Regions from separate parts of the Rhizobium laguerreae genome, predicted to be linked through region 3. Evidence: predicted binding sites of a transcription regulator. Region 3 holds the regulator's gene; each other region holds the start of a gene.
What was found. Region 3 encodes LexA, which represses DNA repair genes until DNA is damaged. Its sites were predicted from a motif close to TGTTCNNNNTGTGTTCNG; they were not measured.

Region 1 (10,623 bases), on a different contig from region 3:
CGGCGGCGATGCCGATGCCGGCCGTGCAGCCGATTGCAACACACGAACCTGAGCCGCCGTCCGAGCCGATCAGCATGCTGATCACGCGCCGGACGCTGCGCGAGACGGTGATCGACATCCAGACCCTGCTCAACCAGCTCGGCTTTTCCGCCGGCAATCCGGACGGCTTGCTCGGTCCGTCGACCGTGCAGGCGATCAAGGCTTTCAGGACATTGCGGCCGACCGAATTCGCCGCCGACAGGAGCCTGGTCTCCGACACGCTTCTCAGGGAAGTCTATGCCGCGGCTGGCAGGGGCGAGCCGCCGAACGGCGTCATTATGGTGCGGCAGGCCTTCAAGCCCCTCTTCGAAGCGCCAGTGACGATCGCCGATCCGGGATTGGCGCTTGGCACGCATTTCTTCACGTTGCATGCCGTCGATGCAAAGGCCGGCACGGCGGACTGGTTCGCTATCACGCTCGAGAACAATCTCTCCCGCGAAACGATGAAGCGGCTCGGCATCACCAATCAGGAAAGCTCGATCATCACAGGCAAGCCGATCGCCCGTTCGCTCAGCCGGATTGCCATCCCCGATGAGACCCGCCGCAAGATCGACGCCCTCATCGCGCCGGGCTCGACGCTGACGATCTCCGATACCGGCCTCGGCCGGGAGACCGGCGAAGGCACGGATTTCATCACCATCACCCGCGGGTGATCAGACGAGCTCGACGTCGACGACGCCGGGGGCGGCGCGAAGGGCGGCGGCAATCTCCGGCGTGATGCGGTATTTCTCCGACAGCGCCACTTCCACCTCGCGTTTGCCATCCTCCTTGATGACGATGAAGGAGACGAGGCCGTCACCCTTGGCGTTCAGATGGCCGGCGACCATCCGCAGCGGTCCAGAATCGCGGACATAGACGCGCAGCGCCTTCTGCATCTGCAGCGACTTTTCCTCCAGCGACTGGATCGTCTGGATGCGCAGGCCGATGCCCTCCGGCCGCTCCTCGCCCGTCGCGGTCAGCACAAAAGATTTTCCCGACTCGAGCACATCGCGATACTGGTTCAGCATTTCCGAAAACAGCACCGCTTCGAACTGGCCTGAAGAATCCGAAAAGACGATGATGCCCATCTTGTTGCCGGTGCGAGTCTTGCGCTCCTGCTTCGAGATGACGGTACCGGCAAGCCGCGCATTGGCCGCGCCCTGTTTGATGGCGGCGGAAAACTCGGCAAAGGTCTGCACCCGCATCTTCTGCAGGATGTTGTTGTAGGAATCGAGCGGGTGGGCTGTCAGATAAAAGCCCAGCACCTGGAATTCCTTGAGCAGCCGCTCAGAGGGGAGCCACGGCGAGAACGGCGGCAGGGAGATCTTCTCGGGCCCCGACGTCAGCGTACTGCCGAAAATGTCCGACTGGCCGCTCAGCTTGTTCTCCTGGGCGCGCTGGGCATAACCGAGAACACGGTCGAGGCCGGCTGCCAGCTGGGCGCGGTCCATGTCGAAACAATCGAAGGCGCCGGCATAGATCAGGCTTTCGAGCACGCGACGATTGACCTGGCGCGGATCGATGCGCAGGCAGAAATCCTCAATGCTGGCAAAGGGCTTGTCGCCACGCACCTCGACGATATGGTCGACGGCGGATTCGCCGACGCCCTTGAGTGCGGCGAGCGCGTAATAGATGCGGTTGTCGCCGGTCTCGAAATGGCGGAAGGAGGTCTGCACCGAGGGTGCGATCACCTCGATGCCGAGGCGCTTGGCATCCTGACGGAAATCATTGACCTTTTCCGTGTTGGACATGTCGAGCGTCATCGAGGCGGCGAGGAATTCGACCGGATAATGCGCCTTCATGTAGGCCGTCTGGTAGGAGACGATGGCATAGGCGGCGGCATGCGACTTGTTGAAGCCGTAATTGGCGAACTTCGCCAGCAGTTCGAAGATATTGTCGGCCTGCGGTTTCGACACACCATTCTTGACCGCGCCAACGACAAAGCGTTCGCGCTGCTGGTCCATCTCGGCCTTGATCTTCTTGCCCATGGCGCGGCGCAGAAGGTCGGCTTCGCCAAGCGAATAGCCTGATAGTACCTGGGCGATCTGCATCACCTGTTCCTGATAGACGATGACGCCTTGCGTTTCCTTGAGCAGGTGGTCGATCATCGGATGGATCGATTCCAGCTCTTCGTCGCCGTGCTTGCGGGCATTGTAGGTCGGGATATTCTCCATCGGGCCGGGACGATAGAGCGCCACCAGCGCGATGATGTCCTCGATGCAGTCCGGCTTCATGCCGATCAGCGCCTTGCGCATGCCGGCACTTTCCACCTGGAACACGCCGACCGTCTCGCCGCGCGACAGCATCTCGTAGGTTTTCTTGTCGTCGAGAGGAATGGCCGCGAGATCGACCTTGACGCCGAGCTTGGCGACGAAATCGACGGCGACCTTCAGCACCGTCAGCGTCTTCAGGCCGAGGAAGTCGAATTTGACGAGGCCCGCCTGCTCCACCCATTTCATGTTGAACTGGGTAACCGGCATATCCGAACGCGGATCGCGATACATCGGCACGAGCTTGGAAAGTGGCCGGTCACCGATGACGATGCCGGCGGCATGGGTCGAGGCATGGCGGTAAAGCCCCTCGATCTTCTGGGCGATGTCGAGCAGGCGCGCGACAACCGGTTCCTTTGCCGCCTCCTCCTGCAGTTTCGGCTCTTCCTCGATCGCTTTGGACAGCGGCGTCGGGTTGGCCGGGTTGTTCGGCACGAGTTTGCAGATCTTGTCGACCTGGCCGTAGGGCATTTCCAGCACGCGGCCGACGTCGCGAAGGGCGGCGCGTGCCTGCAGCGAACCGAAGGTGATGATCTGCGCCACCTGCTCGCGGCCATACTTGGCCTGGACGTAGCGGATCACCTCTTCGCGGCGATCCTGGCAAAAGTCGATGTCGAAGTCCGGCATCGAGACGCGTTCCGGATTGAGGAAGCGCTCGAAGAGCAGCGAAAAACGCAAGGGATCGACGTCGGTGATCGTCAAGGCATAGGCAACCAGCGAACCGGCGCCCGAACCGCGGCCGGGACCGACCGGAATGTCATGCTGCTTGGCCCATTTGATGAAGTCGGCAACGATCAGGAAGTAACCGGGAAAACGCATGCGCTCGATGACGCTGAGCTCGAAATCCAGCCGTTCGCGATAGTCCTTTTCCTCGTAACCCGGCGACATGCCGAGCGTTGCAAGCCGCATGTCCAGTCCTTCGACCGCCTGGCGGCGCAGCTCGCCCGCCTCGGCGCGTTCGGCCTCCTCGGCATCGTCGGTCGCACCGGTGAAGCGTGGCAGGATCGGCTTTCGCGTCTTCAGCACGAAGGAGCAGCGCGTGGCAATCTCGATCGTATTTTCCAGTGCTTCCGGCAGGTCGGCGAAAAGCTTGACCATCTCGGCCCGGCTCTTCAGATAGTGATCCGGCGTCAGGCGAAAGCGGCTGTCGTCGGAGACTATGGCGTTGTGCGCGACCGCCATCAGCGCATCATGGGCGTCGTAATCGTCGCGGGTCGGAAAAAAGGCCTCGTTGGTCGCAACCAGCGGCAGGTCGTGGGCGTAGGCGAGCCCGATAATCTTCTGCTCGTGCCGCTTGTCGTAAGTGCCGTGCCGTTGCAGCTCGACATAGAGCCTGTCGCCGAAGAGACGCTTCAGCGTGAGCAGCCGGACTTCCGCCTGAGCGGGATGGCCTTCCTTGATCGCCACGTCAACCGGCCCGGTCAAGGCGCCGCTCAATGCGATCAGTCCTTCCGTGCCTGCCTCCTCCAGCCAGGAGGAGCTGATATGAACAGCCTGGTTGCTCTCGCCGCCGAGATAGGCCCGGCTGACGAGATCGACCAGGCGTTCGTAACCGGCATCCGTTGCGGCAAGAAGAACGATCGACGGCAGCTTGACCAGGGCCTGCTGGCCGCCGCGCTTTTCCGTTTCCAACCCGTCTCCCATATCGATCGAGACCTGACAGCCGATGATCGGCTGCAGGCCGTCTTCCATCGCCTTCTGGGAGAATTCGAGGGCGACGAACAGATTGTTGGTGTCGGTAATCGCAATCGCCGGCTGGCTGTCGCCGGTCGCTTTGTAGAGGATCTTCTTCAGCGGCAGTGCGCCCTCGAGAAGCGAATAGGCTGAATGGACCCTCAGGTGGATGAAACCTGGCGCACCGCCGGTCGCCTCACCCGTTGAACCCTTTGCCGTATCCGCCATAACATGCCTTCCCAATCACCCGAATGAATCGGACGTATTGTCGGCAAAGAGGGCGATGATGTCCAGAAGAAGTCCCGCGTCCGGACCGCATGATTACCATGCGATCCCCTGAAAACTTTAGAGCGCCATGACGATGAGCGAGAAGCTGGCAACGAACATTGCGATGGAGGTGAAGGCTGCGATATCACGGATCATGTCAGTCATCGGTCTCTCCTTTACTCGTTATGTTTTCAATTTGTTCCATGTATGTTCTGTTGTCAACAGGAATCTTTTCCTTCTTTCTTGTGTTCGAAAATCCCAGGAAAATAGGCGCCGAATCGGCTAAAGGCCGGCGCTCGACGTTATCGGCAGCAACCTTGCCCTTTTCCCGATCCGCCGCAGATCGGCAATGGTGCTCAGGCGGCAGACCTCCTCAGGGCGACTCTTTATTTCTCACCTATGTTCCCTTTTTGTTCTTTACATGCCGCGGCATATTTGCCAGCATCGGGGCCGAGAGGAGAATGACATGGTCGAGCTTGCGATGCTGAACGAATTCGTCGTGGAGGCGAAGGCTGCCACCTATGTCGGCGGCGGCGTGGCGCGCGTGCCCTGTCGGCCGGGTGCCCACGATATCGGTTACGAACGCGGCGACTGGCGCTATCTCGACAGCTATTTCGGCGGGACCGATTTCGCCGGACAGGAAGTGGTGTGGCTTGCCGACGAGCCCGCCTGGGCGATGAATTATTTCGGCTGCATCATCGCAGCGAAGCTGATCGACGGCACAGCAGCCGGAGCAGTGATCAAGGCCGCACTTTCGGCGATGTATCGCGATGGCCGGTTTCTTGGCGGGATGGAATTCGACCATCCGTTCGGCCGCTATATCGACAGTAGCGAAGGCGGCTGCGAGCGGTTCATCGGCCACGAATGCATCATGGTCGATGGCCAGAAGGCCTATCAACTCGACTATCGCGGCGGATTGATCATCCCTTGATGTGATCTGGGCCTCAGAAATCGACGATCTTGCCGTCCGAAATCGTCACGCGTCGATCCATGCGGCGGGCGAGTTCGTGATTATGGGTGGCGATGAGGGCAGCAAGGCCGGACTGGCGCACCAGCGCTTCCAGCGCGTCGAAGACGTAGCTTGCCGTTTCGGGGTCGAGATTGCCGGTTGGCTCGTCGGCAAGAAGCAGGGTCGGCGCATTGGCGACGGCGCGGGCAATTGCGACGCGCTGCTGCTCGCCGCCGGAAAGCTCGCCGGGGCGATGCGAGCCACGATGGCCGATGCGCATATAATCGAGAAGCTGGCCGGCCCGCTCTCCGGCTTCCTTCCAGGAAAGCCCGGCGATCAGTTGCGGCATCATGATATTTTCGAGCGCCGAGAATTCCGGCAGCAGGTGGTGGAACTGGTAGACGAAGCCGATTTCGCTGCGGCGGATGGCGGTGCGTTTCTCGTCGCTCAGGCCGTCACAGGCATGGCCGTTGATGTTGACCTCACCACCGTCCGGATGCTCCAGCAGGCCGGCGACATGCAGCAGTGTCGACTTGCCGGTGCCGGAAGGGGCGACGAGAGCGACAATCTCCCCCTTCGATATCGAAAAATCCGCGCCCTTCAGGATCGAGAGCAGCGTACCGCCCTGCCCGTAATGGCGCTCGACGCCGGTAAGCTGGAGAACGACGTTGCGTTTCATGAAGGCGGCATTCCTTATTCGTAGCGCAGGGCCTGCACGGGATCGAGCTTGGAGGCACGCCAGGCGGGGAAAATGGTCGCGATGAAGGAGAGCGTCAGCGCCATGACGACGATCGAGATCGTTTCGCTCAGATCCATCTCGGCCGGCAGCTGGCTGAGGAAATAGACCTGCGGATTGAAGAGTACGGTGCCTGAAATCCAGGAGAAGAACTGGCGGACGGATTCGATGTTGACGCAGACGAGAACGCCGAGCAGCACACCGGCAATAGTGCCGACGATGCCGATCGCCGCTCCGGTCATGAAGAAGATGCGCATGATCGCGCCGGCGCTGGCGCCCATGGTGCGCAGGATGGCGATATCGCTGCCCTTGTCCTTCACCAGCATGATGAGGCCGGAGATGATGTTCAGCGCCGCGACAAGCACGATCAGTGTCAGGATCATGAACATGACGTTGCGCTCGACCTGCAGCGCCGAGAAGAAGGTCTGATTGCGTTGGCGCCAGTCGGTGATGGCGATCTGGCGACCGGCCGCTTCCTCCACCTTGGGCCTCAGATCGTCGATATCGTCGGGGTTATCGACGAAGAGCTCGATCGACTGCACCAGTCCCTCGGCATTGAAATAGAGCTGCGCTTCCTCGAGGGGCATGAAGATGATCGAGGAATCATATTCCGACATACCGATCTCGAAGAGGCCGGAGATTTTGTAGGATTTGATGCGAGGGCTGACGCCCATCGGCGTGATGTCGCCATCTGGTGACGTCAGCGTAATGAGATCGCCAACGCGCAGACCAAGTTGATCGGCCATGCGGCTGCCGATCAGCACGCCGTCGCCGGAGGCATAACCCACTATGTCGCCTGATTTGATGTTGTCGGAGACCGTCTTGAGCTTGGTCAGGTCCTCGGCGCGGGCGCCGCGCACCAGAGCGCCGGTGCTACCGCCGGCCTGGGCGGAGGCGAGCACCTGGCCTTCTACCAGGGGTAGCGCCATCTTGACGCCGGGTACGGCGGCGAGCTTGCTGCTGAGGGCAGGATAATCGGTGAAGGGGCCGTCGACCGGCTGGACGATCATGTGGCCGTTGATGCCGAGGATGCGCGAGACGAGCTCGGTGCGAAAGCCGTTCATCACGGCCATGACGATGATCAGCGTCGCGACGCCGAGCATGATGCCGACGAAGGAGAAGCCGGCGATGACCGATATGAAGGCTTCCTTGCGGCGGGCGCGCAGATAACGCCACGCCACGAGGCGTTCAAAGGTGGAAAATGGCTTGCCAGCCGGACCCAAGCCGGATTTCGAACTCCGGTCCACTGCTGCCTCTGCCATTTCGCCTCCGTTTCCTTAAGCCACGAACCGATTGATCGCCGCTTCGATGGTCATCGTTTCGCGGGCGCCGGTCTTGCGGTCCTTCACTTCCACTTCGCCGTTTGCGACCGCGCGCGGGCCGGCGATGATCTGGACGGGCACACCGATCAGGTCGGCGGTCGCGAATTTCGTGCCGGCCCGGTCGTCGGTATCGTCATAGAGCACATCCCTGCCGGCCTTGCTCAGCGCGGCATAGATCAGCTCGCAGGTATCGTCACAGGCCTGATCGCCCGCCTTCATGTTGATCACAACGACATCGAAGGGCGCGACCGATGCCGGCCAGATGATTCCGTTATCATCATGCGATGCTTCGATGATGGCGGGAACAAGGCGTGTCGGGCCAATACCGTAGGAACCCATGTGAACGAAGTGTTCCTTGCCATCAGGTCCCTGCACTTTCGCGCCCATCGGCTCGGAATACTTCGTACCGAAATAGAAGATATGGCCGACCTCGATGCCGCGCGCCGACAGGCGATCACCTTCGGGAACGGCGTTGAAAGCCGCCTCGTCGTGCATTTCCGAGGTCGCCGCATAGAGCGAGGTCCATTTGTCGAAGATCGCCTGCAGGCCCTCGACACTGTCGAAATCGGTGTGTTCGCCAGGAATATCGAAGTCGACGAAATCCTTGTGACAGAAGACTTCGGATTCGCCGGTATCGGCGAGGATAATGAATTCATGGCTGAGCTTACCGCCGATCGGGCCGGTGTCGGCGCGCATCGGAATGGCGCGCAGGCCGAGCCGGTCGAAGGTTCTGAGATAGGCGGCGAACATCTTGTTATAGGAATGCTCCGCCGCTTCGCGCGTCAGATCGAAGGAATAGGCATCCTTCATCATGAATTCACGCGAGCGCATGGTGCCGAAGCGCGGACGGATCTCGTCACGGAACTTCAGCTGGATATGATAGAGATTGAGCGGCAGGTCCTTGTAGGACTTGACGGAAGAGCGGAAAATATCCGTCACCATCTCTTCGTTGGTGGGACCGTAGAGCATCGGCCGATCCTGACGGTCCTTGATGCGCAGCATCTCCTTGCCGTAGGCGTCGTAGCGGCCGCTTTCCTGCCAGAGTTCGGCCGATTGCAGGGTCGGCATCGACAGCTCGATGGCGCCGGCGCGGTTCTGCTCGTCGCGGATAATAGCGTTGACCTTGTCGAGCACGCGCTTGCCGAGCGGCAGCCAGGAATAAATGCCCTGTGACTGCTGGCGGATCATGCCGGCACGCAGCATCAGCCGGTGGGAGACGATTTCCGCCTCCTTGGGGTTTTCCTTGAGGATGGGCATGAAATAACGGGACAGACGCATGGCGGATTCCGGAGCAGTTGAGATCCCGCAGCAGGCGGAATCGAAAGACCATTGTTAATGTCGGGAGCGTTCATAGCCGCTTCGCGGCAGGAAGGAAACCCGCAACGGATGCCGGCAACCTCCCGGAAGCGCATGTTCGCACCCGCAAAATGAAAGGGCATGAAAAAGCGCGTGTTTATAAGGGCTTGAACGAAAATCTTGTCAACAGAAAAATTTTGCTAGAGTGTAGCAAAAATGCAAAAAAAGCAGATGACAAAGCCCAATGTTTGAGCTAGTTTTAGCTCACAAAACAGGCAGGAAGTTAAATTCTTGCCGAATTCGCGGTCAAGTCTTGGGAGGATCAGATCTTAGGCGCGCTCGTCGCAGCCCCGGCAACGGTTACAGATCACGCGATACTTAAAACAAGGCTTTTAGCCTTGTTTTTTTTTGGCTTTTCGGCCTTGATCCCAACCAAAAATCCAGCCGGGCTTCCGTAAGGGAATAACCGTCATTCCGTTACGCGAGCTCTTTGCCGCAACAGCATGACAGTGGTATGGCGAGTTCGATTTCGATAGGTTTACATCTGCTCAAAGTTTGAGCAAAAGCTACGCTCAGTAGAAGCTGGGGGCGAGTTGCGGCAGGGCATCGAAGCCCCAGCCGAAATAGGTGTCGCAGACATACCAGAGGCCGTAGATCAGAGCCGAGATCAGTGTCGTCAGCGAAAACACGAAAGCGGCGCGAAACCGGGCGGGCGCACTCGGAACGGTGCCGAGCACGACGTCGTTGTCGTCCGCCTGGGTGCGCAGGCCAATCGGCAGAACGGCAAAAAGCGTCATCCACCAGATGATGAAGTAGACGGCAAATCCCTGAAGAAAGATCTGGAGCATTGTGGTTCCCGTTGATGCCGCGCTGATATCGCGTCCTTATACGGCAGAATGGCGACTAGCTCAAAGCGGGCGAAGCGTTTAGCCGCCTGCGGGTCACTCTGCCGCAGCAGGGCTCAGGCCTGTTCGAGTTCGATCAGCGTGCCGAAGAAATCTTTGGGATGCAGAAAGAGCACCGGCTTGCCATGGGCGCCGGTCTTCGGCTGGCCATCGCCAAGCACCCTGGCACCCGCCTCTACCAGCCGGTCACGGGCGAGAAGAATATCGTCCACCTCGTAGCAGATATGGTGCATGCCGCCGGACGGGTTCTTTTCGAGGAACGCTGTGATCGGCGAGGTAGCCCCGAGCGGCTGCAGCAACTCGACCTTAGTGTTCGGCAATTCGACGAAGACGACGGTGACGCCGTGTTCCGGCAGAGCCTGCGGCTGCGATACGGCAGCACCCAGCGTATCGCGATAGGCCGCCGTCGCCGCGGCCAGATCGGGCACGGCGATGGCGATATGGTTGACCCTGCCGAGCATGCTCAGACCTTGGTAACGAAGGCGGTGACAAGAGGTTTCTTGCCCCAGGTGTTATTCGCGGCCGAGCGGATAGCGCGGCGCACGGCCTCCTGCAGCATGTCGATATCCTTGCGGCGGGCGCGCGGAATGCTCTCGATGGCGCTGACCGCCGCGTCGAAGAGCGTATCCTCCATATCCTCGCCCTCATCATCGTAGGTCGGCAGGCCGATCGAAATGAGGTCGGGTTCGCCGACGATGTCATAGCGGGCATCGAGCACGACGTTGACCGCGACATGGCCGACATAGGAGAGCTTCTTGCGCTCGCCGATACCCATCTCGTCGAAATCGCCGATCAGCGTGCCATCCTTATAAATCCGGCCATGCGGCGCCTCGCCGATCACCTCGACGGGACCCGGCGCCAGCCGCAGGATGTCGCCATTGCGCACCCGCGGCACCAGCGCGATGCCGGATTGCTCGGCAAGCTCCTTGTGGGCCGTCAGATGTATCGCTTCACCATGCACCGGCACGACGATCTTCGGCCGCGTCCACTCATACATCCGCTGCAGCTCGTTGCGGCGCGGATGGCCGGAAACGTGGACCAACGCCTCGGTATCCGTAATGATGTGCACGCCTTGCTCGACGAGGCCGTTCTTGATGTCCTGGATCGCCTTCTCGTTGCCGGGAATGGCGCGCGAGGAAAAGACGACGATATCGCCCGCCGCAAAGGCCACATTGCGCATCTCGTC
Region 2 (10,623 bases), on a different contig from region 3:
ACCGGCGGCAAGCAGGAAACGGCTGCCATAAGCTCCGACAACATCATCCAACATAGTCACTCACTCCATTTCGCATTCGGCACATATTGACGACTTTTCCGTTCCTTAGGCAAGGGCCGCCGGTGCTGTCCAGTCACGGGAGAACGCGATTTCGTGTTCCGCTGCTTGGCACCCGGCGACCTTGCGCACGGGTGGCAGCGTTGGCTTCTGGGGCAGATGGCGCTGTTGCCTGTGAATTCAAGCAGTCTTGCCGGCTAGCGGTGTTTTTGCCGACGCGGCAAATTGCTAAGAAGGAAAGAGTGCCTGATTCCCGCTTCGTGTTCGTGCTACGAAGCGGTAGGGCTTATGTGAGGAATACATGACGAAACCGCGTCAGGCCGACGACTATAACGCACCGCTTGTGGATCGTGGGGGGCGTTCTGGCACGGTCTTGCGCATTCTTCTGCTGGCGCTCGTGCTGATCGCGGCTGCCGGCGCTTTCGTCTTCTTCAAAAAATCGCTCGACAACGAGGTGGTGCTTGGCGGTCTCGGCGTGCTCGCCATGGTCGGCATCTTCTTCCTGGTGTCTTCGGTCATCGGCTTCATCGAGGTGATGCCGCAGCACCAGTCCGACAGCCTGGCGCGCGCCTTCCTCAACAGCCATCCCGACGGTACGCTGATCACCGACGAAAAAGGCCGAATCATCTATGCCAATGCCGCCTATGGCGCGCTGACCGGCGCGCGCAAGGCGACCGAGGTGCAGACGCTGGAAACGCTGCTGTCGCGCCATCGCGAGTCCAACGAGGCGCTCTACAGGCTGGTCAACGGTCTGCGCGAGGGCAAGGAAGGTCGGGAGGAATTTCGCCTACTACGCGCCGTCGGGCCTGGCAGCAACAGCTCCGGCGCCCATTGGTACCGGCTGAAGGCGCGGCTGCTGCAGCCGGAGGAAAACGGCGGCAAGCCGCTGCAGATCTGGCAGATCACCGACATCACCACCGAGCGCGACGACCAGGAGCGTTTCTTCAAGGAATTGCAGAACGCGATCGACTATCTCGACCATGCGCCGGCCGGCTTCTTTTCCGCCGGCAGGAAGGGCGAGATCTTCTACCTGAATGCGACGCTTGCCGATTGGCTGGGCCTCGACCTCACCAAGTTCGTGCCGGGCTCGATGACGATCGGTGACGTCGTGGCAGGCGAGGGACTGGCACTGATCCAGTCAGTGCAGGCCGAACCGGGTCTGAAGAAGACCGTGACGCTCGATCTCGACCTGCGCAAGAGCAACGGCCAGAGCCTGCCGGTGCAAATCATTCACAGCGTCACCTCGATGCGCGACGGCGCACCCGGCGAAAGCCGGACGATCGTGCTGGCGCGTGAAAAGAGCGATGCCGGCGGCCAGTCCGCTTCGGCCGCCGCCATGCGTTTTACCCGTTTCTTCAACAATACGCCGATGGCGATCGCCTCGGTCGACGGCAACGGGCGAATCTTGCGGACCAATGCGCCATTCCTGAAGATGTTCTCCGGCGTCGTCTCGCGCGACGATCTCGAAAAGGCGCCGCATCTCGAAACCATCGTGCAGGAAAGCGACCGGCCACAGCTGGCCGCGGCGCTGGCAGCGGCCAAGGACCGGCAGGGCGACATTGCGCCCCTCGACACCCGCACACCGACCGACGAGGCGCGCTATTTCCGCTTCTATGTCAATGCCGTCATCGACCAGAGCGACGAGGCGCCAGAGGAGGCGGCGATCGTCTACGCCGTCGAGGTGACCGAGCAGAAGGCGCTGGAAGCGCAGATGGCGCAAACGCAGAAGATGAATGCCGTGGGAACGCTCGCCGGCGGCATCGCGCATGATTTCAACAACGTGCTGACAGCGATCCTGCTTTCCTCCGACCACCTGCTTTTGCAGGCGCGGCCCTCGGATGCCAGCTTTGCCGACCTGATAGAGATCAAGCGCAACGCCAACCGCGCCGCAGTGCTGGTGCGCCAGCTGCTCGCCTTCTCGCGCAAGCAGACGATGCGGCCCTCGGTGCTGAACCTTACCGATGTCGTCGGCGACCTGCGCATGCTGGTCGACCGGCTGCTCTCAGGCACCAATGTCAAGCTCGACGTGCAATATGGCCGCGACCTCTGGCCTGTCAAAACCGATCTGTCGCAGTTCGAGCAAGTTTTGATCAATCTCTGCGTCAATGCGCGCGACGCGATGCCCGAGGGTGGCACGCTGACGCTGCGCACCCGCAATCTGACTGCCGCCGAGGTCTCGGCCTTCAACTACTCCTACATGCCGGCCGAGGACATGGTGCTGGTCGAAGTCGCCGATAACGGCACCGGTATCGCACCGGAGATCATGGACAAGATCTTCGAGCCGTTCTTCACCACCAAGGATGTCGGCAAGGGCACGGGGCTCGGCCTCGCCATGGTCTACGGTATCGTCAAACAGTCGGGCGGCTATATTCAGCCGGAATCTGAAGTCGGCAAAGGCACGACCTTCCGCGTCTTCCTGCCGCGCCACATCCCGGAGCCGGCGGTGGCCGCCGAAGCAGGTTCGATCGACGGCGCCATCGCCGGGGCCGAAGTGGTGCCGCTGCCGGTATCGCCGCAGCAACCGGAGGACCTGACGGGATCTGCCGTCATCCTTCTCGTCGAAGACGAGGAGGCGGTGCGCCGCGGTGGCAAGCGCATGCTGGAAACGCGCGGCTACACCGTGCACGAGGCGGGCTCGGGCGTCGAGGCGCTGGCCATCTTGGAAGAACTCGACGGCAAGGTCGACATCGTCGTCTCCGACGTCGTCATGCCCGAAATGGACGGCCCGACGCTGCTGCGCGAGCTGCGCAAGACCTATCCCGACATGAAGTTCATCTTCGTCTCGGGTTATGCCGAAGATGCCTTTGCCCGCAACCTGCCGCCGGAAGCGAAATTCGGCTTCCTGCCGAAGCCGTTTTCGCTGAAGCAGCTTGCCGTTGTGGTGAAGGAGACGTTGGACGGGTGAGGGAGGTTTGACGGAGAGGTCGTGCCGTGTAGGCCCCCTCCGCCCTGCTGGGCATCTCCCCCACGGACAGGTGGGGAGATCACAAGGGCGAACGCTTCCCATCACATCAACGCTTCACCGAGTTGAAAGGGACATTTGTTCAGAAAGCCGGTGCTTCCAGCCGATCTCCCCACCCGTGGGGGAGAGGCCCGGCAGGGCAGAGGGGGCTTGCTCGGCATAACCGGCAGCCCGTAGTTTCATTCACCCAGCGCCACAGCGATCTCAGCAGCAAGCCGCGCATTGTTTTCAACGAGCGCGATATTGGTCTTCAGGCTCTGGCCATCCGTCAGGTCGAAAATGGTCGACAGGAGATAAGGTGTTACCGCCTTGCCGGTGACTTCGTCGCGTTCTGCGCTGTCGAGCGCCCGCTCGATATAGATTTCCATCTCCTCGCGCGCGATCTCGTCGGCCTCGGGCACGGGGTTGGCGACGAGCATGCCGCCGGCGACGCCGAGCTGCTCGCGCACTGTCTGAAAATTGGCGATGGCGGCCGGGCTGTTCAGCGACAGCGGGCTGCGGATGCCCGAGGAGCGCGACCAGAAGGCGGGGAATTCCTCGCTCTCATAGGTGACGACAGGCACGCCGCGGGTTTCCAGCACTTCCAGCGTCTTCGGAATGTCCAGGATCGCCTTGGCGCCGGCGCAGACGACGATGACGCCGGTGCGGGCCAATTCTTCGAGATCGGCTGATATATCGAAGCTTTCCTCGGCGCCACGATGCACACCGCCGATGCCGCCTGTGGCAAAGACACGGATGCCGGCGCGCGCCGCCGCGATCATCGTCGCAGCGACCGTGGTGGCGCCGTTGCGGCGCTCGGAGATGGCGAAGGCGAGATCGGCGCGCGACACCTTCATCACTTCGGTCGCCTTGGCGAGTTGCTCCAGTTCCGCAGCTTCAAGGCCGATATGCAGCGTGCCGTGAATGACGGCGATCGTGGCCGGCACCGCACCCTGTTCGCGAATGATTGCCTCGACGCTGCGGGCCATCTCGATATTGCCGGGATAGGGCATGCCGTGGGTGATGATGGTCGATTCCAGTGCCACCAGCGGCGCGCCGCGCTGCTTGGCGCTGGCGACTTCCTTCGAATAGGCGATCGGCAGAAGAGGGGAGATGGGCTTGGTCATGGTCTTGTCCTGTGATCGACAGAGCATGATGCCGAAAAGTGTGAGCGGTTTTCGGACGACATCATGCTCAACTATGCAATTGGCCGCTTCAATGCAGAATTCTGACCTTGGGAACAAGGGCAAGCGCCTCATTCAGCAGATCGGGCGTCAGATTTTCATTGACGGCGTGCCGTGATTGCACGGTTAGTATGGCGGCCGCAGTGCCGTGGCGGACCGCTTCTTCGAGCGGCAGGCCTGATATCAATGCGGCGAGCGTGCCGGCCGCAAGTGAATCGCCGGCACCCGTAACGTCGGTGACGGTGTCGGCAATCGGCGGCTGCAGCGTCACGGCGCGGCCCTCGCAAAGCACGACGAGCTCACGCCGGCCGCGGGTGACGACGGCGTTCCGGATGCCGATCTGGTTCAGCAAAGGTAGCCAGCCGGCGGCGTCTTCCGGCCGCTCACCGGCAAGGGCGGCAGCTTCAGCCTCATTCAGGAACAGATAGTCGATATCCCCGATGCAAGGCTTCAGCCTGACGACCTTAGCCGGCGAGATGGCGATTGCCGCAACGGGCTTGCCTAGCGACCGTGCCTTTGCGACGATCGCCGCGATCGTCTCTTCCGGCAGGTTGGCGTCGAAGAGGATGAAATCATGCGCGGCGAAAGCCTCCCGCACCCAGCGGATAGAGAGACGCCGCGGCACGAAGAAGCGATAGAGATCCATGTCGGCGAGGGCGATCACCAGATTGCCGTCCTTCTCGATGATCGCCGTGTAGCTCGGCGTCTTGCGGTCGAGGAAGACGAAGGGCCGGTCGTCGATGCCGGCGAAATCGGCAGCTTCTCCGACCGTCTCGCCCATCGGATCGCCGCCGCGCGGCGAGATCATCGTCACCTGAAAACCGAGCCTTGCCAGGTTGCGAGCCGCATTGAAGCCACCGCCGCCGGGCTCCTCGAACCATGTGCCGGGATTGCTGGCGCCAGGCGCCGTCTCGCCGGAGATGCGGCCGCGCCGATCGATATGGGCACCGCCGAGAACAAGAATCTTTTTCGTCATCCGATCCGCTCTCCCGATGCCCGAAGGACGAATCGATACGGTGCGCCACGTCGCGGTTGAGTCGGCACCTTTGGCTTAAGTCGTTGCTTTTCATCGATAAAACAAATACAGAACACGTGCCGTTTTACCTTTTTCTTTCAACTGTTTGATCGCCTATTGCGAGAATGGAACAAATAGGGTACAAACTCGACATTGCTTGAGCGGCTTCAATAACCTAAAGGTGGATCGGATGTCTCAGAATTCATTGCGGCTGGTAGAGGACAAATCGGTGGACAAAAGCAAGGCGCTTGAAGCGGCACTCTCACAGATAGAGCGGTCGTTCGGCAAGGGCTCGATCATGAAACTCGGCTCCAACGAGAATGTTGTCGAGATCGAGACGATCTCGACCGGCTCGCTTGGCCTCGATATTGCACTCGGCGTTGGTGGCCTGCCGAGGGGCCGCATCATCGAGATCTACGGGCCGGAAAGCTCCGGTAAAACGACGCTTGCACTGCAGACGATTGCCGAAGCGCAGAAGAAGGGTGGCATTTGCGCCTTCGTCGATGCCGAACATGCGCTCGATCCCGTCTATGCCCGCAAGCTTGGCGTCGACTTGCAGAACCTTCTGATCTCGCAGCCCGATACCGGCGAGCAGGCGCTCGAAATCACCGATACGCTGGTGCGCTCCGGCGCCGTCGACGTTCTCGTTGTCGACTCGGTCGCTGCCCTGACGCCGCGTGCCGAAATCGAAGGCGAGATGGGCGACAGCCTTCCCGGCCTGCAGGCGCGACTGATGAGCCAAGCGCTGCGCAAGCTTACCGCTTCGATCTCGAAGTCGAACACCATGGTGATCTTCATCAACCAGATCCGCATGAAGATCGGCGTCATGTTCGGCTCGCCGGAAACGACGACGGGCGGCAATGCGCTGAAATTCTACGCCTCCGTGCGCCTCGACATTCGCCGCATCGGCGCAGTCAAGGAGCGCGAAGAGGTGATCGGCAACCAGACCCGCGTCAAGGTCGTCAAGAACAAGATGGCGCCGCCCTTCAAGCAGGTCGAGTTCGACATCATGTATGGCGAGGGTGTTTCCAAGACCGGCGAACTGGTCGATCTCGGCGTCAAGGCCGGCATCGTCGAGAAGTCGGGCGCCTGGTTTTCCTATAACAGCCAGCGTCTCGGCCAGGGCCGTGAAAACGCCAAGACTTTCCTGCGCGACAATCCGGATCTCGCCCGCGAGATCGAACTGTCGCTGCGCCAGAATGCCGGCCTGATCGCCGACCGCTTCCTGCAGAATGGCGGACCGGACCCCGATGACGGCGATGGCGATGCCACTGCGGAAATGTAATTTTCGCGCTTAAACTCATCGGACAGTTCCAACCGGCCGCATTCCTGATGAGAATGCGGCCGGTTTTGTTTGTCTGCTGGACAGTGGCGGGGGTGAACGTTAAAAGCCGATGAATTTAAATTTACCTGCCTCCGGCAGCATTGAAGGGCATAGCATGAGCGGTGTGAACGATATCCGGTCGACCTTCCTCGACTATTTCAAGAAGAACGGCCATGAGATCGTTCCGTCGAGCCCGCTCGTGCCGCGCAACGACCCGACGCTGATGTTCACCAATGCCGGCATGGTGCAGTTCAAGAACGTCTTCACCGGCCTCGAAAAGCGTCCCTATTCGACGGCGACGACGTCGCAGAAATGCGTGCGAGCCGGTGGCAAGCACAACGACCTCGACAATGTCGGCTATACTGCACGCCACCTGACCTTCTTCGAGATGCTCGGCAACTTCTCCTTCGGCGACTATTTCAAGGAGAATGCGATCGAGCTTGCCTGGAAGCTCGTTACCGAAGGCTTCGACCTTCCGAAGAACCGCCTGCTGGTGACCGTCTATTCCGAGGATGAAGAAGCTGCGACGCTGTGGAAGAAGATCGCCGGCTTTTCTGACGACAAGATCATCCGCATCCCGACCTCTGACAATTTCTGGCAGATGGGCGATACCGGCCCTTGCGGCCCGTGCTCGGAAATCTTCATCGACCAGGGTGAGAATGTTTGGGGGGGGCCTCCGGGCTCACCGGAGGAAGATGGCGACCGGTTCCTGGAGTTCTGGAACCTCGTCTTCATGCAGTTCGAGCAGACCGAGCCTGGCGTTCGCAACCCGCTGCCTCGCCCGTCGATCGATACCGGCATGGGGCTGGAGCGCATGGCCTGCATTCTGCAGGGCGTTCCCAGCGTGTTCGACACTGATCTCTTCCGCACGCTGATCGGCACCATCGAGGATACGATGGGCGTCAAGGCGGAAGGCAGCGCCAGCCACCGCGTCATCGCCGACCACCTGCGCTCCTCGGCCTTCCTGATCGCTGACGGCGTGCTTCCGTCGAATGAGGGCCGCGGTTATGTGCTGCGCCGTATCATGCGCCGCGCGATGCGCCATGCACAGCTGCTCGGCGCCAAGGAGCCGCTGGTCTACAAGCTGCTGCCGACGCTGGTGCAGCAGATGGGCCGCGCCTATCCGGAACTGGTGCGCGCCGAGGCGCTGATCTCGGAAACGCTGAAGCTGGAGGAAAACCGTTTCCGCAAGACGCTGGAACGCGGCCTGTCGCTTTTGTCGGACGCGACGACGGATCTTTCCAAGGGCGATATGCTGGATGGTGAGACCGCCTTCAAGCTCTACGACACCTACGGATTCCCGCTCGATCTGACGCAGGATGCGCTGCGTGCCCGCGAGATCGGCGTCGACATTTCCGGCTTCACCGATGCAATGCAGCGCCAGAAGTCCGAAGCTCGTTCGCATTGGGCCGGTTCCGGCGAGAAGGCGACGGAAACCGTCTGGTTCGAGCTTAGGGAAAAACACGGTGCGACCGAATTCCTGGGCTACGACACCGAAACGGCTGAAGGCGTCGTGCAGGCGATCGTCAAAGAGGGCGCGGTTTCGACCGAGGCCAAGGCCGGCGACAAGGTGCAGATCGTCGTCAGCCAGACGCCGTTCTACGGCGAATCCGGCGGCCAGATGGGCGATACCGGCGTGATCTCGTCCGATCATGGCAAGATCGAGATTTCTGATACGCAGAAGAGGGGCGAAGGCCTGTTCGTGCATCAGGGTACTGTCGTCGACGGCGTCGTCAAGGACGGCGATGCGGTCGTGCTGACGGTCGATCATGCCCGCCGTTCGCGGCTGCGCGCCAACCACTCTGCGACCCACCTGCTGCACGAGGCTTTGCGCGAAGTGCTCGGCACCCATGTGGCCCAGAAGGGTTCGCTGGTTGCGCCCGAGCGCCTGCGTTTCGACGTCTCGCATCCGAAGCCGATGTCGGCCGAGGAGCTCAAGATCGTCGAAGATATGGCAAACGAGATCGTGCTGCAGAATTCGCCGGTTACTACGCGGCTGATGAGCGTTGACGATGCGATCGCCGAAGGCGCGATGGCGCTGTTCGGCGAAAAATACGGCGATGAAGTCCGGGTCGTGGCGATGGGCGAGGGCGTGCGTGGCGCCAAGGCCGGCAAGCCCTATTCGATCGAACTCTGCGGCGGCACGCATGTCGGGGCCACCGGCCAGATCGGCCTGATCCGCGTTCTCGGCGAAAGTGCCGTCGGCGCCGGCGTTCGCCGAATCGAGGCCGTCACCGGGGAATCGGCGCGCGAATATCTGGCCGAACAGGACGAACGCGTGAAGACGCTTGCTGCCTCGCTGAAGGTGCAGCCGGGCGAAGTGCTGTCGCGTGTTGAAGCGCTGATGGATGAGCGCCGCAAGCTCGAAAAGGAACTGGCTGATGCCAAGCGCAAACTCGCCATGGGCGGCGGGCAGGGCGGCTCGGTCGATGCCGTGCGCGAAGTCGCCGGCGTCAAATTCCTCGGCAAGGCGATTTCGGGCGTCGATCCCAAGGATTTGAAGGGGCTTGCCGATGACGGCAAGACCAGCATCGGGTCGGGCGTCGTTGCCCTCGTCGGCATTTCCGACGACGGCAAGGCAAGTGCTGTCGTGGCGGTGACACCGGATCTCGTGCAGCGTTACAGCGCCGTCGATCTCGTCCGCATCGCATCTGCCGCCCTCGGCGGCAAGGGCGGCGGCGGCCGCCCCGACATGGCGCAGGCCGGCGGCCCCGACGGATCGAAGGCTGACGAGGCGATCGAGGCGGTAGCCGTGGCACTTGCCGGCTGAACTGCCGGTTCATCAACGATTTTCGAAAGGCGGAGGCTTGGCTTCCGCCTTTTTTGTTTCGCAGGTTCAAAGCTCAGAGCCAATTTCCGCAGGATTTGTCAAATCGGACTATGGTTCTCTCAAGCCGATCGATTTGCACGAGGTTCCGACATGAATGGCGACACGGCATGGGCACTTTATGAAAACCGTCTGAGACGGGTTTCGGCCTATATTCACGACCACCTCGACGAGGAGCTGGATATGGAGCGCCTTGCCGAGATCGCCTGCATGTCGACCTATCACTGGCACAGGATCTACCGGGCGATTTACGGCGAGACGCTGGCGGCCACCGTCAAGCGGCTCAGGCTGCATCGCGCGGCGGGCGAGATCGTCCGCACGGAGCTTGCCGTCAGCGAAATTGCGAAGCGATCAGGCTATCCCAATCTCCAATCCTTCAATCGTATCTTCAAGTCGGTCTACGGCATGCCGCCGGCCCGCTATCGGAAAGAGGGAAGCCACACAGCCTTCGAACCCTCACCTGACGGAAAGACCAAAGCCATGTTAGACGTTACCATACGCGAGATCGGGCCCATCGAGTTGATCAGCGTTGCCCATACCGGTTCCTACATGCAGATCGACAAGGCCTTCGAGACGCTGTTCGGCACGCTTTATGCCCGCGGCCTCGCCAAGCCCGACATGCGAATGATCGGCGTCTATCTCGACGATCCCGATTTTGTGCCGGAGGAAAAGCTGCGCTCGATAGCCTGCGTCACCGGCGCTGCCGAAGTGCCGGCGGCGTCACCCTTCGAGCGGTGCACGATCGACGGCGGCGATTATGCGGTGCTGCGCCACAGGGGGCCCTATGCCGACATGTCCAAGTCCTATCAGTGGCTCTTTGCCGAATGGCTGCCGAAATCCGGCCGGCAGCTGAAGGACAGGGTCATGTTCGAGGAATATCTCAATAATCCGCGCGAGGTGCCGCCGACCGAGCTTCTGACGGATATTCACATGCCGCTTGTCTAAAGTCGTCGATCGGGGCGCGGCGGATCTGCCGCGTCCCTGGACGGTCAGGCGACCTTCCGCGTCCTGGAATTTTCAAGCGGCCTGCATGGTCTTGATGGCTTCGTCATCAAGGGCGTTCGCCCGTTTGTAAGCCTCGCGTTCGCTGATGCGGCCGACATAGTCGAGGAATGCCTGGCGTCTTTCGATGCCGCCGAAGCCGATGCCCCAGCCGATATGGGAGCCGACATAGACGTCGGCGGCGGTGAAACGCTCGCCGGTGATGTAGGTCGAAGCGGAGACGGCTTTCTCGAGTGTGTTCATGACGTCGCCGAAACTGCCGCAGCCGGCCAT
Region 3 (10,623 bases):
GTCGGCAAGATCACGATAAAGCGTCGCAAGTTTTGCCGATTCCTCGATGCCGCCGGGAAACGATGCGGCGAAGGGCACATTGCCCGTTGCGCGGATCGCCGGCGGCGCCACGATCAGGATCTCCGGCCCATCGAATTCGAAGGGCCAGGCATGATTGCGGATCAGCCGCACGAGCCGGCTGATGCCCTGGCATGCGGCAAAGGCCGAGCCTGCCACGACCGGCTTCATGTCATTGGTGCCGAGCAGAAGGATGACGAGGTCGAGCGGTGCATGCGTCTGCAGGATCGTCGGCAGGATGCGCGCACCATTGCGGTCGCAATCGGCGAGATGGTCGTCGAAAGCGGTGGTGCGCCCGTTCAAGCCTTCGGCGATGATACGCGCGTCACCGCCGAGCGCTGCCTGAAGCACGCTCGGCCAGCGATTCTGGTAATCATGACGGCCGATCGTCTCGGCGTCATAACCCCAGGTCAGCGAGTCACCATAGCAAAGAACGGTCTTGGTCATTTCCGCCTCGTACCGCTATCAGACAAGCATGCCCATCGGGTTTTCGATGTAGCCCTTGAAGGCCTGGAGCAGTTCGGCGCCGAGCGCGCCATCGACGCAGCGATGGTCGGTCGAGAGGGTGACTGACATTACGGTGGCAATCGCCATTTCGCCCTTCTTGACGACAACCCGCTGTTCGCCGGCGCCAACCGCGAGGATCGTCGCATGCGGCGGATTGATAACGGCTGAAAACACCTTGACGCCCATCATGCCCATGTTCGAGACCGAGCTGGTGCCGCCCTGATATTCCTCGGGCTTCAGCTTGCGGTCCTTGGCCCGCTTGCCGAGATCGCGCATCTCGTTGGAGATCACCGACAGCGTCTTTTGCTCTGCCTTGCGAATGATCGGCGTGATCAGGCCGCCGGGGATCGAGACGGCGACGCCGACATCGGCATGCTTGTGCTTGACCATGTTGTTGTCGGTCCAGGAGACGTTGGCATCCGGAACGTCGCGCAGCGACAGCGCCATGGCCTTGATGACCATGTCGTTGACCGAGAGCTTGTAGGCCGGAGCGCCGCCATCCTTTCGCGGGGCCGCATCGTTCAACTGGGCGCGCAGCGCCAGCAGCGCATCGAGCTCGCAATCGACACTGACGTAGAAATGCGGGATCGTCTGCTTGGATTCGACCAGGCGCTTGGCAATCGTCTTGCGCATGCCGTCATGCGGCACGAGCTCGTAGGAGCCAGGTTCGAAGAGCTTGAGCACGGCCTCCTCGGAAGCGCCCTTCGGTGCAGCAGCAGCGGCCGGCGCCGGCGCGGCAGCCTGCGGGGTTGCAGCGGGTGCAGGCGCAGCGGCCGCCTTGGCGCCACCGCCGGCAACGGCGGCCTCGATGTCGCTCTTGACGACGCGACCGTGCGGGCCGGAGCCTGCGACAGCCGAAAGGTCGATACCGGCTTCCTTGGCCAGACGGCGGGCAAGCGGCGAAGAGAAGGTGCGGTTGCCATCAGCCGAAACCGATGCGGGTACAGCGGCGGGTGCTGGTGCTGCAGCCGGAGCGGACTGGGCCGGAGCCGGCGCGGCCTCGGCCTTCGGCGCGGCCGCGCCGTCTGCCTTCGGCGCAGGTGCGGCGGAACCCGCACCAGTTGCGGCAGCAGCGACATCCTCGCCATCGGCGGCGAGAACCGCGATCAGCGCATTGACCTTGACGCCTTCGGTGCCGGCGGCAACGACCAGCTTGGCGACCGTGCCTTCATCGACGGCTTCGACTTCCATCGTCGCCTTGTCGGTCTCGATCTCGGCGATCACATCGCCAGACTTGACCTTGTCGCCTTCCTTGACCAGCCATTTGGAAAGATTGCCTTCCTCCATGGTCGGAGAGAGGGCGGGCATCGTGATATTGATCGGCATCGAAACACCCTCCCCTTATTTGTAGCAAACAGCCTTCACGGCATCGACGACTTCGCCGACGTTCGGAAGCGCCAGCTTTTCGAGATTGGCGGCGTAGGGCATCGGAACGTCCTTGCCCGCAATCGTCAGGATCGGCGCATCGAGATAGTCGAAGGCCTGCTGCATGACGCGGGTGGCGATTTCGGTGCCGACGGAGGACTGCGGATAACCTTCCTCGACGGTGACCAGACGGCCGGTCTTCTTCACCGATTCGATCACGGTCGGCAGGTCCATCGGACGGATGGTGCGAAGGTCGATCAGTTCGACGTCGATGCCGAGCTTCTCGAGTTCGGCGACAGCCTTGGTGGCATAGCTCATGCCGATGCCGAAGGAGACGACGGTCACGTCGTTGCCCGGACGATGGATGCGCGCCTTGCCGATCGGCAGGACGAAATTGTCGAGCTTAGGCACATCGAAGTGCTGGCCGTAGAGAATTTCGTTTTCCAGGAAGATGACCGGGTTCGGATCACGGATCGCAGCCTTCAGCAGACCCTTGGCGTCAGATGCCGTGTAGGGCATGACAACCTTCAGGCCGGGAATGGCGCTGTACCAGGCTGCATAATCCTGGCTGTGCTGGGCGCCGACGCGGGCTGCTGCACCATTCGGGCCGCGGAAGACGATCGGAGCGCCCATCTGGCCGCCGGACATATAGAGCGTCTTGGCAGCGGAGTTGATGATCTGGTCGATCGCCTGCATGGCGAAGTTGAAGGTCATGAATTCGACGATGGGGCGAAGGCCGGCCATTGCCGCACCGACGCCGACGCCGGCAAAGCCATGCTCGGTGATCGGCGTATCGACGACGCGGCGCGGGCCGAATTCCTGCAGCAGCCCCTGCGTGACCTTGTAGGCGCCCTGATATTCGGCGACTTCCTCGCCCATGACGAAGACGTTTTCGTCGGCGCGCATTTCCTCGGCCATGGCGTCACGCAGCGCTTCGCGCACGGTCGTCGACACCATTTCGGTGCCGGCCGGGATTTCGGGGTCGTTCTGCACCTGGGCTTTCGGCTCGGCCGGAACGGGTGCGGATGCCGGAGTTGCGGCAGCCGGCTTTTCCTCCAGCGCTGCCTGCGGTACAGCAGCCGGCGCTGCCGCCGGAGCGGACGCAGACATGTCGGATGCGGATTCGCCGTCCTGCAGGAGAACAGCGATCTTGGCGTTCACCTTGACTCCTTCGGTTCCGGCAGGAACCAGAAGCTTGCCGATGACGCCTTCGTCGACGGCTTCGACTTCCATCGTCGCCTTGTCGGTTTCGATTTCGGCGATCACGTCGCCAGAAGTGACCTTGTCACCTTCCTGCTTCAGCCATTTGGACAGCGTGCCTTCTTCCATCGTCGGAGAGAGGGCGGGCATGAGGATATCGATAGGCATGGGTTCCCTCCCCGATTACAGCAGAATGTCGGTATAGAGCTCGGATACATCCGGCTCCGGATCGGCCTGGGCGAAGTCGGCACTATCGGCGACAATGTCGCGAACATCCTTGTCGATCGCCTTCAGATCGTCTTCGGAAGCCCAGCCCTTTTCGATAAGGCGTGCCTTCACCTGTTCGATCGGATCATGCTCGGAGCGCATCTTCTGCACTTCGTCCTTGGAGCGATACTTCGCCGGGTCGGACATCGAATGACCACGATAACGATAGGTCAGCATTTCGAGAATGATCGGGCCCTTGCCGGAACGGCAATGTTCGAGCGCCTCGTCGGCCGCCGCCTTGACGGCGCGGACGTCCATGCCATCGACCTGAATGCCGGGGATGCCGAAGCCGGATCCGCGCAGCGAGTAATTCGACTGAGCGGTGGCGCGGGCGGTCGAGGTGCCCATGGCGTAACGGTTATTTTCGACGATATAGACGATCGGCAGCTTCCAGAGAGCCGCCATGTTGAAGCTCTCGTAGACCTGGCCCTGGTTGGCAGCGCCGTCGCCGAAATAGGCGATGGAGACATTGCCATTGCCGCGGTAGCGGTTTGCAAAGGCAAGACCCGTTCCGAGCGAGACCTGGGCGCCGACGATGCCATGACCGCCGTAGAAATGCTTCTCTTTCGAGAACATGTGCATCGAGCCGCCCTTGCCGTGGGAATAGCCGCTGCGACGCCCGGTCAATTCCGCCATGACACCGCGCGCTTCCATACCGGTTGCCAGCATATGGCCGTGGTCGCGATAGGCGGTGATGACCTGGTCGCCTTCCTTTTGCGCCATCTGCATGCCGACGACGACAGCTTCCTGACCGATGTAGAGGTGACAAAAGCCGCCGATGAAGCCCATGCCGTAAAGCTGACCGGCCTTCTCCTCGAAGCGGCGGATCAGCAGCATCTCGCGATAGGCCTTGAGCTCCTCATTGCGATCGAAGTCGGCTACCGGGCCTCCATTCGATGCTTTGGCTGCCGGTTTTGCTGCAGTTTTGCGGCTGGAAACGGTCGCGGTCTTTCGCGGCGCCATTCAACCCTCCCTATGGGTTTGTCGGTTCTTGGTCGCGCGTACCATAGGGAAGAAATATGACCACAGCAATGCCATAAATGCATGGCTCGTATTCGACGCTAAAACGTTGGAAAAACTACGAAAATTCTAATTAACCTATTTCCAGTTAATTGGAATAGTGGTTGAAAACGACGATCTCGTCGGCGCGCGACATGTTGAGCTGATAACGCGCTTTTTCGTCCAGCATATCCTTGTCGAGCGAGCCATCACTCAAGAGCGCGACCTGATTTTCCAGATGTTCGCGCTTTGCTTTCAAGACGGCAAGCTCTTTTTCACGCGCGACACGCTGACGCTCGAATGTCTCCGTCGCGCGCAGGCCGTAATCGCCATGGATGCAATGATAACCGAAGTAGGAAAGGAAGGCGACCGTCATGGCCGGAATGACGAAGCGACCGATTCTTCTCTTTTTATGATGCTTTGTCCACATACACGCATGCTCTTGAACGCATTACCAATTCGTTCAATCTAGCGCGCAGAGATTAACCGTTCGTTGACTCTAAAAAACGGGCAAGAAAAAACCCGCGCCGGGAAGGCGCGGGTTAAACAATCAAAGGTCAGATCCGATCAGCCGCGGATGATCGAGCGGCCGGCATACTGGGCCTGGGGCCCGAGGCCTTCTTCGATGCGGATCAGCTGGTTGTACTTGGCGAGACGGTCGGAACGCGATAGCGAACCGGTCTTGATCTGGCCGCAGTTGGTGGCGACCGCGAGATCGGCAATGGTCGAATCTTCCGTCTCGCCGGAGCGGTGCGACATGACGGCGGTATAGGCCGCCTTGTGCGCCGTGTTGACGGCGTCGAGCGTTTCCGTCAGCGAGCCGATCTGGTTGACCTTGACGAGGATCGAGTTGGCGACGCCCATGCGGATGCCGTCGCGAAGACGGGCGGAGTTGGTGACGAAGAGGTCGTCGCCGACGAGCTGGGTCTTCTTGCCGGCCAGGTCGGTCAGCGTCTTCCAGCCGTCCCAGTCGTCTTCGGCCATGCCATCCTCGATCGAGATGATCGGATAGTTGGCGGCGAGCTCGGCCAAATACTCCGCCATGGCGCCCGATTCCAGCGTGCGACCTTCCCCTTCGAGAACGTATTTGCCGTCCTTGAAGAATTCGGTCGAGGCGCAGTCGAGGCCGAGGCACATGTCGTCGCCCGGCTTGTAGCCGGCTTTCTCGATCGACTTCATGATGAAGTCGAGGGCCTCAGGCGCGCTCTTCAGGCCCGGTGCGAAACCGCCTTCGTCGCCGACATTGGTGTTGTGGCCCTGGCTCGCAAGTTCCTTGCGTAGCGTATGGAAGACTTCCGAACCCATGCGCACGGCTTCGGCGATCGAATCGGCGCCGACCGGCAGGATCATGAATTCCTGGAAATCGATCGGGTTGTCGGCGTGGGCGCCGCCATTGATGATGTTCATCATCGGCACCGGCAGCAGGCTGGCGGAAGCGCCGCCGACATAACGGTAGAGCGGCAGGCCGGACGCCTGGGCGGCAGCCTTGGCGACGGCGAGCGATACGCCGAGGATGGCGTTGGCGCCGAGGCGCGACTTGTTCGGCGTGCCGTCCAGCTCGATCATGATGTTGTCGATCTGGATCTGGTTTTCGGCGTCGATGCCACCGATCGCGTCGAAGATCTCGGTGTTGGCGGCTTCGACCGCCTTTTCGACGCCCTTGCCGAGGTAGCGCTTGCCGCCGTCACGCAGTTCGACCGCCTCATGCGCGCCCGTCGAGGCGCCCGAGGGGACGGCCGCGCGGCCCATGCTGCCATCTTCGAGATAGACATCGACTTCGACGGTGGGGTTACCACGGCTATCGAGAATCTCGCGGGCGATGATATCGGTGATTGCAGTCATGGGTTCTTCCTGCTCGGTGGATGATAAGTCGGTTCGAAACCTGTCTTAGTCGAAGGCGTGCAAATTACAATGCTGCAATTTCCAGCCTTCGAACCGCGTTAGATCTCGCCTATAGCACGATCATGTCATGCTGTTGAACGTCAAGCCTTGGCGACCGCATCGAAGGCAAGCAGCTTTTCGAGAAGCCGCGGCATGTCTTTGAGATAGACCATGTTCGGGCCGTCCGAAGGGGCATTGTCGGGGTCCTGATGGGTTTCGACGAAGACACCGGCAATACCGGCAGCCACTGCGGCGCGCGCCAGGGTTTCCACGAATTCCCGCTGACCGCCGGAGGATTCGCCCTGCCCGCCCGGCTGTGCCACGGAATGGGTGGCATCGAAGATAACCGGCGCGCCCATCGCCGCCATGATCGGTAGCGAACGCATGTCGGAGACCAGCGTATTGTAGCCGAACGAGGCGCCGCGCTCGCACAGCAGCACGTTCGGATTGCCGCTGGCATTGAGCTTCTTCAGAACGTTCTTCATATCCCAGGGGGCGAGGAACTGGCCTTTCTTGACATTGACGACGCGGCCGGTCTTGGCGGCGGCGATGAGAAGGTCGGTCTGGCGGCAGAGGAAGGCCGGGATCTGCAGGACGTCGACGATCCTTGCCACCTCCACGCATTGCTCGGCGGTATGAACGTCTGTCAGGACGGGAAAGCCGAATTCCTTCTTGAGGTCGGCAAAGACCTCCATGCCCTTTTCGATCCCGATACCGCGTTCGGCCGAGAGCGAGGTCCGGTTCGCCTTGTCGAAGGAGCTCTTGTAGACGAGGCCGATGCCGAGCTTTGCGCAAAGCTCCTTCAGCGTCCCGGCCACCATGAAGGCGTGGTCGCGGCTCTCCATCTGGCAGGGACCGGCAATCAGCGACAGGCGGCCGGTATTGGAAAAGGTGACCTGGCCTTGGCCTTCGCCGATCCTGACCTCGGAATTCGTATCAGTGCTCATCGTGTTTCCTCGAAGGCGAAGAGCGTGCCCTGCCCGGGCGCGGGCTTCACCAGAATGCGATTGTTCTTGCGCGTGTATGTCACCCCGTTAGCAGCCAAATGCGCTTCTGTCACGGCAAGATCGGCGACAGCAAAGAGGATTGCCCGGCCGCGCAGGCCGCGATCTGCGGATGAGACGGCGATGTCGAAATATGCCTCCAGCCCTTCCGGCGTCATCAGGCTGATTTTCGCATTCGATGCCGCAATATCGACGCCGAAACCGGTTTTCTCGACTGCCGATTGCGCCACGGCAAGGCCGACGAAGGCAGCGAAGGCGGCCGGCTCTGGCGTGCAAAGCGCGATCTCAACTATGCCGGTGACGCCATTGGCATGCGTCTCCAGCGCCGCGCGGTCGGCCGGTAGCGGATTGACGCGCTCGACGGTGAAAAACAGGAGATCAGGCGCGCGCAGGTCGCCGGCGAAAGCCAGCTTAAAGCCGGCAATCGTCTCGGAACCGTCCGGCATCGTCATCGGCCGGGTGAATTGCAGCATCTCGCCAGCGCTCGATCCGTTGCCGACGAAATCCTGATGGTCGATGCCGGCATTCTTGCTGCCGAAAGCCAGCCCCGAGAGCCCCTCCTCGCCACAGCGGAAACGGAAGGCCTGGTTGCGGGCAGTGAAGACATTACCCTGCCGCGCCGATGCCTCGCTCTCCTCGACGTTCGCAATCCCGAGCGGCTCCAGATAGGTCTTGTCGGCAAAAAAGACGCAGGCATTCTCCGTTCCGAAGGGATGGCGCGCATCGGCGGCAACGGTGAAGCCGAGCTTGCCGAGCCTCTCGCGCGCCAGATCGATATTGACGACCGGCAGCACGACATGATCCAGCGGGTGCGGTTTGGCGGAATGCTCGTTCATGATATCCCTCCTGGAAACGGCAAGAGATCTGCGACGGCGCGCCCCTCATTGCAAGAGATCTGTGCCAATCCGGCGAATGAAAATAAAAATCTCAACGAGTTGGCACCAAGCTTTACAGAAATTTAGCTACTTGCGGAACACATATGGAACATATAGTGTCTGTTCTGGATTTGTTTCAATCACGAGGTCACAACGTCGATGCTCACGCGCAAACAACAGGAGCTTCTCCTTTTCATTCACGAGCGCATGAAAGAATCCGGCGTTCCGCCGTCTTTCGACGAAATGAAAGATGCCCTGGACCTCGCCTCCAAGTCCGGGATTCATCGCTTGATTACAGCGCTCGAGGAGCGTGGCTTCATTCGCCGCCTACCGAACCGCGCCCGTGCGCTCGAGGTCATCAAGCTTCCGGAGGCCTACAGCCCCAGCATTCAGCCCCGGCGCGGCTTTTCGCCGAGCGTCATCGAGGGCAGCCTCGGCAAACCTCAGCCGGTCGCCACTCCTGCTCCCGCAAAACCCGTCGCCGACAACGGCAACTCGGTCTCCGTGCCGGTCATGGGCCGAATCGCTGCCGGTGTGCCGATCTCGGCGATCCAGAACAATACCCACGACATCGTCGTTCCGGCCGACATGCTCGGTTCCGGGGAACATTATGCGCTGGAGGTCAAGGGCGATTCGATGATCGATGCCGGCATCTTCGACGGCGACACCGTGATCATCCGCAACGGCAGCACCGCAAGTCCTGGCGACATCGTCGTTGCTCTGGTCGACGACGAAGAAGCGACACTCAAGCGCTTCCGCCGCAAGGGCGCCTCGATCGCGCTAGAAGCGGCCAACCCGGCTTACGAGACCCGGATTTTCGGGCCGGACCGTGTCAAGGTTCAGGGTAAACTCGTCGGTCTCATTCGCCGCTATCACTGACATTGGCCAAGCCGGATTCGGTAAAACTGTTGCTGCGCCAGTCATAGGCGCGATGGCGCATCCATGGCCGCGACAATGCATCGAATGCGGTTGCGACCTCGAGGCCGGTGTCCGTGAAGCGCAACTCGATGGAACCGGTCCTGCGCAGCGTCTCACCGGTGAAGAGCGTCGCACCTGAGCGGCAATTGTTGAAGCGAAGGCGCACCGACGTCACGACGATATCGGCCGCGTCGCATGCCGGGCCGAGATAGCCGGCGTTGTCGATGACGGTTACCACCTGACCATTGCCAAGCCTTGATGTGCACCAGGCCTTCTTGACGCAGGAAAAGCGGTCTGCGTCACCGGCCGCTGCGGCCGCCCGCATCGCGGTCCTTGCTTCGTTCTGCTGATCGCGGGAAAGCCTGACGCGGCGGTCTTGTCCCTCAGGCGGGATAGCAGGACCATCCAGCATCTTCGGCGGATCATGCCTCGGCCGGACCAGCGCTCTCTGCCACTGGTCGAAGATGAAATCCGGCGGTCTTTCACGGTTGGAAGCCATTGCCGCCGCCTCAACGACTGCGACGAGACTGCCATCCTCCGAAATCACCAGATCGGGCGGCCGGGGACCCGGTAGAAGCAACAGGATGAGTGTTGCGACCGTGATGATCGATGTGCCGACATGGCGCAACCGGGTGCGGAACAGCGTCAGCAGCAGAAAGCCTGCCACGGCGACGGCGAAATACCAGGCGGGCAAGCGGCCGACGTCGATATTGCCACCCCAGCCGGACACCGTCTTTGCGACCGCGATCACCAAATCGAGGCCGAATCCGACGATCTTCCAAGCCCAAACATCCAGACCGAAAGGCATGAGCAGCATCGCCAGCAGACCTGCCGGCATGATGATGAAGGAGATGATCGGCATCGTCGCGAGGTTAGCCGGCAGGCCGTAGGCGGTCAGGCGATGAAAATGCTCGATCGAAAACAGCGCGGTTGAAAAACCGCCGATCAGCGAGGTCAGGAAGACGCCGCCGAAGAAACCGGCAACCGTAACGAACGGCCGGATGATCGGCAGCTTCAGAAAGGCGTTTTCGCGGACGCGCCGGTCCTTCCACAGCTGATAGCCCGAGACCAGCGCCAATGTCGCGGCAAAGGACATTTGGAAGCTCGGTCCCAAGACCTCGGACGGCGAAATGGCGATGATGACGAGAGCGGAGAGCGCGACGTTGCGCAGGCTGATCGACGGCCGGTCGAAGAAGACCGCAATCAACATGATGGCCATCATGATGAAGGCGCGCTCTGCAGAGACCGCAAAGCCGGAGATCAGGAAATAGGCGGTGACGGCGATGAGCGCGCCGGCGGCAGCGATCTTCTTCGTCGGGTAGGCCTCAGCGATGCCGGGAAAGAGGCTGAGCAGCATCCGGAAGCCGACGAAGAAGATGCCGGCCGACAGCGCCATGTTGAGACCGGAGATGGCGATGATATGAGCCAGACCGGACTGGCGCAGCGCCTCCGTCGTCGCATCCGAAATGGCGCGCCGCTCATCCGTCACCAGAGCAGCGGCAAAAGCACCGGTGTCGCCGGGCAGGATCGACCGTATGCGGTCGCCGATG

Region 1: a site for LexA is predicted at 4,427-4,444, ahead of dnaE (DNA polymerase III subunit alpha). Genes of this name have one in related genera too.
Region 2: a site for LexA is predicted at 5,256-5,273, ahead of recA (recombinase RecA). Genes of this name have one in related genera too.

What each region holds. Positions count from the first base shown of each region.
Region 1 covers NZ_JAAXQT010000003.1:603,483-614,105, reverse strand. Annotated here, with positions in the region: gene HFO71_RS13590 (L,D-transpeptidase family protein) at 1-692, shown strand, start outside; gene dnaE (DNA polymerase III subunit alpha) at 693-4,190, opposite strand; gene HFO71_RS13580 (DUF5680 domain-containing protein) at 4,696-5,160, shown strand; gene HFO71_RS13575 (ABC transporter ATP-binding protein) at 5,174-5,857, opposite strand; gene HFO71_RS13570 (lipoprotein-releasing ABC transporter permease subunit) at 5,872-7,176, opposite strand; gene proS (proline--tRNA ligase) at 7,192-8,514, opposite strand; gene HFO71_RS13560 (DUF1467 family protein) at 9,105-9,380, opposite strand; gene mce (methylmalonyl-CoA epimerase) at 9,494-9,898, opposite strand; gene HFO71_RS13550 (ribonuclease J) at 9,901-10,623, opposite strand, start outside.
Region 2 covers NZ_JAAXQT010000001.1:1,200,265-1,210,887, forward strand. Annotated here, with positions in the region: gene HFO71_RS05900 (flagellar biosynthetic protein FliO) at 1-60, opposite strand, end outside; gene cckA (cell cycle histidine kinase CckA) at 359-2,962, shown strand; gene HFO71_RS05910 (pseudouridine-5'-phosphate glycosidase) at 3,199-4,125, opposite strand; gene HFO71_RS05915 (carbohydrate kinase family protein) at 4,214-5,158, opposite strand; gene recA (recombinase RecA) at 5,388-6,482, shown strand; gene alaS (alanine--tRNA ligase) at 6,637-9,291, shown strand; gene HFO71_RS05930 (AraC family transcriptional regulator) at 9,442-10,293, shown strand; gene HFO71_RS05935 (glutathione S-transferase family protein) at 10,366-10,623, opposite strand, start outside.
Region 3 covers NZ_JAAXQT010000005.1:201,571-212,193, forward strand. Annotated here, with positions in the region: gene HFO71_RS17415 (SGNH/GDSL hydrolase family protein) at 1-504, opposite strand, end outside; gene HFO71_RS17420 (pyruvate dehydrogenase complex dihydrolipoamide acetyltransferase) at 523-1,890, opposite strand; gene HFO71_RS17425 (pyruvate dehydrogenase complex E1 component subunit beta) at 1,906-3,297, opposite strand; gene pdhA (pyruvate dehydrogenase (acetyl-transferring) E1 component subunit alpha) at 3,313-4,359, opposite strand; gene HFO71_RS17435 (FtsB family cell division protein) at 4,505-4,825, opposite strand; gene eno (phosphopyruvate hydratase) at 4,963-6,237, opposite strand; gene kdsA (3-deoxy-8-phosphooctulonate synthase) at 6,378-7,223, opposite strand; gene HFO71_RS17450 (VOC family protein) at 7,220-8,116, opposite strand; gene lexA (transcriptional repressor LexA) at 8,315-9,034, shown strand; gene HFO71_RS17460 (ComEC/Rec2 family competence protein) at 9,015-10,623, opposite strand, start outside.